One region of the Mesorhizobium sp. M0910 genome, then DNA from elsewhere that is predicted to be linked to it. Evidence: predicted binding sites of a transcription regulator. Region 1 holds the regulator's gene; the other holds the start of a gene.
What was found. Region 1 encodes PhoB, which activates phosphate uptake and scavenging genes when phosphate is short. Its sites were predicted from a motif close to TGTCATNNANCTGTCAT; they were not measured.
Positions count from the first base shown of each region.

Region 2: the regulator PhoB is predicted to act here: its motif matches at 1,766-1,782, upstream of NKH78_RS28860 (LTA synthase family protein).

Region 1 covers NZ_JAMYNZ010000007.1:255,399-259,118, reverse strand. Annotated here, with positions in the region: gene xylF (D-xylose ABC transporter substrate-binding protein) at 1-193, opposite strand, end outside; gene NKH78_RS19530 (ROK family protein) at 479-1,723, shown strand; gene phoB (phosphate regulon transcriptional regulator PhoB) at 1,733-2,422, opposite strand; gene phoU (phosphate signaling complex protein PhoU) at 2,439-3,146, opposite strand; gene pstB (phosphate ABC transporter ATP-binding protein PstB) at 3,179-3,720, opposite strand, start outside.
Region 2 covers NZ_JAMYNZ010000017.1:13,317-17,036, forward strand. Annotated here, with positions in the region: gene NKH78_RS28860 (LTA synthase family protein) at 1-1,725, opposite strand, end outside; gene fabD (ACP S-malonyltransferase) at 1,973-2,938, shown strand; gene fabG (3-oxoacyl-[acyl-carrier-protein] reductase) at 2,999-3,720, shown strand, end outside.

The sequences.
Region 1 (3,720 bases):
GTGCGTCGGCGGAAATATACTTGTCGCCGGCGGCCTCGATGGCCGCCTTCATTGCGGCCTCGTCGGTCTTCCAGCGCTCTTCCTGGAAGTTCGACCAGGAAACGCCGATGACCTTGTCTTTCGCCTGCGCCACCGACGCCAGCGCCAGCGTCATGGCGACACCCGCCAGAATGGCGGTCGTGAATTTCTTCATCATATCCTCCCTGCGCCGCGTACGGCGTGACCAATTGGCTCAAAGACCAGCTTAGAAGCTCTAATTTTTTCGAGCCTCGAAAAAATACTGGCCCGATCTCCGGCTGCTGTCAACATCGATTCTGATGGATTTTGATGACTGTGCGAGTTTTTTCGAGCGTCGGAATAAACGATGACAGCGCCACCTGCATCTGACACTATTTGCCGCATCCGACACTATTTGTCGGACATTACCGACGGCTTCCGGTTCATGAGCGGCCGCGGCAACCGGGAGGAAAGCAAAACGATGTCGGTCGGAATCCGCCATGACGATTTGCGCCGGCGCAACCGGGCGATGGTGATCTCGGCGGTGCGCCGGGCCGGCCAGCCATCGCGTACGGAGATCGCAGCCACCACCGGCCTCAGTCATTCAACCATATCGGCGATCTCCTCCGACCTGATACGGGAAGGCATCCTCGCCGAGAGCAAGGCAAGTGAGCCCGTTTCGTTGAAACGCGGTCGTCCACAGGTCGGCCTCGCCCTCAACCCGGAAGCGGCGGCGGTGCTGACCGTGGTGTTGTCACTGAATTTCCTGTCGGCCGCCATTATCGACTATGCGGGACAGGTGGTCGCCGAGGAACAGCGCCGGCTGGACACGCTGACCATGCCGCGCGACGAGCTGATCCGCGAATGCATGGCCATCGTCCGGCGCCGGCTTGAGGACCCAGACCTTGACGTCCGCAGTGTCGCCCGCATCGCCCTGGCGATTCAGGGCATTACCGACTCCCCTGCACGCGCCATGCTGTGGTCGCCGATCACGCCGCAGACCGACATCGCCTTTGCCGACATGCTGGAGGACGAATTCGGCATCCCGGCCACGGTGGAGAACGACTGCAATATGATGGCGGTGGCTTTGCGCTGGCGCAATCCGGATCGCTATCGCGACGACTTCATCGCCATCCTGCTTTCGCATGGCATCGGTATGGGGCTTGTGCTGAAGGGCGAACTGTTCACCGGGACGCATTCCTCGGGCGGCGAATTTGGCCACATGATCCATCGTCCGGGCGGCGCGCTCTGCCGTTGCGGGCGGCGCGGCTGCATCGAAGCCTATGCCGGCAACTATGCCATCTGGCGCAACGCCAGGCAGATGAGCGAAGACAGCGAACCTATCGCCGACGTCAGCGACGCCGACATGCGCGCGCTGGCCGCCCGCGCGCGCGAGAAGGATGGGCCGGAACGCGAGGCCTACCGCAAGGCCGGCGAAGCGCTGGGTTTCGGTCTCGGCTCGCTGTTCGCGCTGATCGATCCGGCACCGGTCGCGATGGTCGGCGCCAGTGCCGCTGCCTTCGATCTGATCGAGCCGGCCTTGCGCAAGGCAATCGCCCAGACCGCCGGCGGCCAGCACTCGGGCTCGATCTCCTTCGATACCGAGCCGAACGAATTGCCGCTGATCCGCGAAGGCTGCGCGATGCGGGCGTTAAGCTTCGTCGACCAGGAGATTTTCGCGCCGGGCGCGCAAATGAGGCCCGGCGTCAGAAAGAACGTCGCCTGACCAGGCGGGTCAATCTTCCCTGATCGCATAGCCGGCACCGCGGATGGTGCGGATGACATCCGGCATGCGGCCGTTATTGACGGCTTTGCGCAGCCGCCCGACATGGACGTCGACGGTGCGTTCGTCGATGTAGATCGTCTCGCCCCAGACATTATCGAGCAACTGGCTACGCGAGAAGACGCGGCCCGGATGCCGCATCATGAACTCGAGCAGTCGGAATTCGGTCGGCCCGAGCCGGATCTCGCTCTTCTTGCGATAGACCCTGTGCGATTCGCGATCGAGCACGATGTCGCCGACCTTCAACACGCTGGACAGCACTTCCGGCTTGGCGCGCCGCAGCAGCGCCTTGACCCTGGCCATGAATTCCGGCGTCGAAAACGGTTTGACCAGATAGTCGTCGGCGCCGGTCGAAAGACCGCGCACCCGGTCGCTCTCCTCGCCGCGCGCGGTCAGCATGATGATCGGCAGCCGCTCGGTTTCGGGGCGCACGCGCAACCTGCGGCAGAGCTCGATGCCGGAAACCGCCGGTATCATCCAGTCGAGCACCAGAAGGTCGGGCACATTTTCCTGCAAACGGATCTCGGCTTCGTCGCCGCGTGTCACCACCTCGACCTGGTAGCCTTCGGATTCGAGATTGTAGCGGAGCAGCACGCCCAACGGCTCCTCGTCCTCCACCACCATTATGCGTGGTGCGATCATCGGCTGGGCACCCCCATCATGTCACCGGCGCGGACATTGTCGTTTCGTCCTGCTTCGGACGATTGACGGGCAATTGCTCGCCGGTCAGCACATAATACGCATTCTCGGCGATGTTGGTGACATGGTCGCCGATCCGCTCGAGATTCTTGGCGCAGAACAGCAGATGCGTGCAAGCGGTGATGTTGCGCGGATCTTCCATCATGTAGGTTAACAGCTCGCGGAACACGGACGTGTATTTGACGTCGATACGCTCGTCGGCGGCGCGCAGCTTGGCCAACGCGGCCGCATCGCCTGCGGCATATTCCTCGATGACGCCCTGCACCTGGATGAGCACCAGCTGCGCCATCGCATCGATGGAATGCGATAGGTCGCGCGGCGTGACGCTGAGGCCGACCGCGCTCACACGCTTGGCGATATTCTTGGCAAGGTCGCCGATGCGTTCGAGGTCGCCGGCCATGCGGATCGCTCCGACGACATGGCGCAGATCGTGAGCCATTGGCTGGCGCTTGGCGATCAGGGTGATGGCGCGATCGTCCAGTTCGCGTTGACGCGCGTCCATGATGGCGTCGTCGGAGACGACGCGCTGCGCCAGCACGTTGTCGGAATTCAACAGGGCCTTGGTCGCCCCGCCGACCATCGAACCGGCGAGGTCGGCCATGTCGCGGATCAGCTTACTGATCTGCTCGAGATCCTCGTCGAAAGAAGCGACTGTGTGTTCGCCCATGGTCCTGTCCTCATATGCATGATCGGAACGGCTCAGCCGAAGCGGCCGGTGATGTAGTCCTGCGTGCGCTTCTCGCGGGGCGATGTGAAGATCTTCTCAGTCCGGTCGAACTCGACCAGTTCACCCAGATACATGAAGGCGGTCTGGCGCGACACGCGCGCCGCTTGCTGCATGTTGTGGGTGACGATGACGATCGTGTAGTCGGCTTGCAACTCGTCGATCAGTTCCTCGATCTTGGCCGTCGACAGCGGGTCGAGGGCCGAAGCCGGTTCGTCGAGCAGAATGACTTCCGGCTTCACTGCCACGGTGCGCGCGATGCAGAGCCGCTGCTGCTGGCCACCGGACAGGCTCAACCCGCTGGCGTTTAGCTTGTCCTTGACCTCGCTCCACAGCGCGGCCCGCTTCAACGCTTGCTCGACGCGGCCGTCCATCTCGGACTTGCCGAGATTCTCGTAGAGCCTGACGCCGAATGCTATGTTCTCGTAGATCGACATCGGGAACGGCGTCGGCTTCTGGAACACCATGCCGATCTTTGTCCTGAGGAGGTTGAGATCCTGCGACCGGTCGAGAATGT
Region 2 (3,720 bases), on a different contig from region 1:
TCGCAGCTGGCCGAGGAAGCCGGTGTAATAGGGATGGCTGATGCCGGCCGTTTTCAGGATATGATAGGGCAGGAAGGCCGGGCTGACGGCGCCCAGATCCTCGGCCGGGCCGCTGCGGTTCGACCAGACGATCAATGGCGTCTGGTGGTGCTGCAGCATCTGGTCGGCCGCCTCCTTGCGCGGCGCGACATTGTCCTTCAGGAAACCGGTCTCGACGTAGACCGGCCCAAGCGGCGGCAGGTGATCGCCGAAGAATGCGATGACGGTCGGCCGCTCGCGTTTCTTCGCCCATTCGATCAGCCGCTCGAGGCCGCGGTCCGCATCGGAAGAGCCTTCGGCGTAGCTCAACAGCGATTCACGTGCCCATTGGCTGATCGGCGCCTGCACCTTGTGGGTCGGATTGTTATAGCGATACGGCTCATACGGCCCGTGGTTCTGCAGGCTGACGGCGAAAAAGAAGACCGGCTCGGCGCTGGTATCGGCTTCGCGGATGATCTCGTCGGTCATCGCAGCGTCCGACGCGAGCGGTCCGCGCTTCTGCATGGGCGGCAACGTCTCCTCGGACTTGAAGTCGTTGAAGCCGAAATCGGCATAGACGGCCCCCCGGTTCCAGAACCAGTTGGTGCCGGGATGGATGGCGCGTGCCCGGTAGCCCTGACTTTTCAGGAAGGTCGCCAGCGAGGGAGTCGGTGTCCGCACATATTGCTGGTAGGGAATGCTGCCCGCCGGCAGGAAGGCGTTGGAAAAGCCGGTCAGGGCCTCGAACTCGATGTTGGCCGTCATGCCGCCGAACTCGGGCGAGAACATGTAGCCCGTGCGCAGTGCCCGCACATTGGGGATAGGGTCGGGTGTGATGGTGACGCCGGGCAGCTTGGTCGGATCCCAGAAGGATTCGCTCATCACGACGATGATGTCGGGCTTCTCGGCGGGTACCGAGGCGATCACCTGCGGTTTGCCGATCGCTTCGATCGCCTTGTCGGAATAGCCGGGCGGCGCCGAGACATGCGCCATCGGGACGTTCAGCGCGAAGGCGAGCGCAAAACCGTTCGAGGCATAGTTTTCCTTCTGGTCCCACATAATCGGGATGATCTGTAGCCGGTCGCGCGTCCACGAGAAAGTGGCATAGTCCATGATGGAGACGAAGAAAGCGATCAGCGGCACCGTCAGCGTCAGCCGGGCAAGGCGGCCCTTGTGGCTGAGCGCCGGAACGCGGCGGCGCCATAACCGCCAGCCATAGACGAGCAGCGACAGCCCGCCGACGATGCCGATCGCCAGGGCAATGGCGGTTCCCGGGCGATCGCGGACCAGGAGCGGCATCAGTGCCACGATCTGCCGGGAATAGAGGAAATCGGTCGGATAGAGCGGATCGCCGAGATAGAGCGACTTCTGGTGGCCGACGAACGCCAGCGACAATGTCAGCGGCGCGACGATCATCAGGCTCTGATGGCTGCGGCCGAGCACGGCGTCGAGGCCGATGAGGATCAGCGCAAAAATGACAATCGTGGTCCAGCCGGGTTTGAAAGGCTGCAGAAAGAAATCAATGGTGCCGGCAAAGTTGCCGCGCACGATCAGTTCGATGGCAAACACCAGGATGGCCGCAGCCAGAAAGCTGATAAGGCCATAGCGGATGACAGGCCATCTGCGCGCCGGCAGATAGCCAGTCGACGGATCGCCTTCAAGAAACTGTGGCGCCGCCTCGGCTGCGCTCTGCTTGGTCTTTGCCACTTCAATAGTTCCCCGGCCCGCAACAAAGGCGTCACTCGATTGTCATCGAACTGTCACGCAAAGCCTAGCGCCTGCGGCGGAAATAAGAAGAGCCAGCAAACAAATCGTGAGCGGTTTTCATCATGAGTGATCGCCAAAAAGCCTGCCGAAACAGGCACTCGGCCGACGCTGAGCGGTCAAGGTTGGACTTGACTTGGGCGCACGCCTTGCGTCACAGGCAGCGAGAACCAGCAGCTGGGAGCCGACGATGGCCATAGCATTCACCTTTCCGGGGCAGGGCAGCCAGGCTGTCGGCATGGGCAAGGACCTCGCCGATACTTTTGTGGAATCGCGGCGGATCTTCGAGGAAGTCGACGACGCGCTCGGTGAAAAACTATCGCAGCTGATCTGGGAAGGCCCGGAAGAGACGCTGACGCTGACCGCCAATGCCCAGCCGGCGCTGATGGCGGTGTCACTTGCCGCAGTCCGGGCGCTGGAGGCGCGCGGCTTCTCCCTGAACGGCAAGGTCACCTATGTCGCCGGCCATTCGCTCGGTGAATATTCGGCACTTGCGGCCGCTGGTTTCGTTTCGGTCGCCGACGCCGCCCGGCTGTTGCGTATCCGCGGCAATGCCATGCAGGCGGCTGTACCGGCCGGCGAGGGCGCCATGGCGGCGATCATCGGGCTGGAACAGGCCGACGTCGAGGCCGCTTGCGCAGAGGCCGCCCAAGGCACCGCCAAAGATCCCGCGCAAGCCTTGGTTTGCCAGATCGCCAACGACAATGGCGGCGGCCAGCTGGTGATCTCCGGCGCCAGGCCGGCGGTCGAACTGGCGGCAAAGCTATGCACGGAGAAGGGCGCCAAGCGGGCGCTGATGCTGCAGGTCTCGGCGCCCTTCCATTCGGCATTGATGAAGCCTGCGGCCGAGATCATGCGGGAGGCGCTGGCCGCCGTGACGAAGCGTGCGCCGGTCGTGCCGCTTGTCTCGAATGTTACGGTGACCCCGACGAGCGATCCTGACGAGATTGCCCGCCGCCTCGTCGAACAGGTGATCGGGCGCGTGCGCTGGCGCGAAACGGTTGAGTGGTTCAGCAGCAACGGCGTTGCGACGCTTTACGAAGTGGGCGCCGGCAAGGTGCTGTCGGGGCTGGCCCGCCGCATCAACCGCGATATTGCCACCACTGCCATCGGATCCGCGGCGGATGTCGAGGCGGCGCTGGCGGCGCTTGCATAATCAACTGGCGATTTGACCCCGCTCCATGCAAAGGGTGTTCGCTCAGATCAGGAGGCAAGAATGTTCGAATTGACCGGCCGCAAGGCGCTCGTCACCGGCGCATCTGGAGGTATCGGCGAGGCGATCGCCCGCGTGCTGCACGGCCAGGGCGCCATCGTCGGCCTGCAAGGCACACGTATCGAGAAATTGGAGGCGCTGGCCGCCGAACTGGGCGACCGGGTCAAGCTTTTCCCGGCCAATCTTTCCAACCGCGACGACGTCAAGGCGCTCGGCCAGAAGGCGGAGGCCGACCTCGAAGGCGTCGACATCCTCGTCAACAATGCCGGCATCACCAAGGACGGGTTGTTCGTGCGCATGGCTGACGCCGACTGGGATAGCGTGCTCGAGGTCAACCTGACCGCCGTGTTCCGGCTGACCCGCGAGCTTACCCATCCGATGATGCGCCGCCGCCATGGCCGCATCATCAACATCACTTCAGTGGTTGGCGTCACCGGCAATCCCGGCCAGACCAATTACTGCGCCTCCAAAGCCGGTATGATCGGCTTTACCAAATCGCTGGCGCAGGAGATCGCCACCCGCAATATCACCGTCAACTGCGTCGCCCCGGGCTTCATCGAATCGGCGATGACCGCCAAGCTCAACGACAAGCAGAAAGAGGCGATCATGGCGGCGATCCCGACCCGGCGCATGGGCACGGGCGCCGAAGTCGCCTCTGCCGTCGCCTACCTAGCTTCCAACGAGGCAGCCTACGTCACCGGCCAGACCATTCATGTCAATGGCGG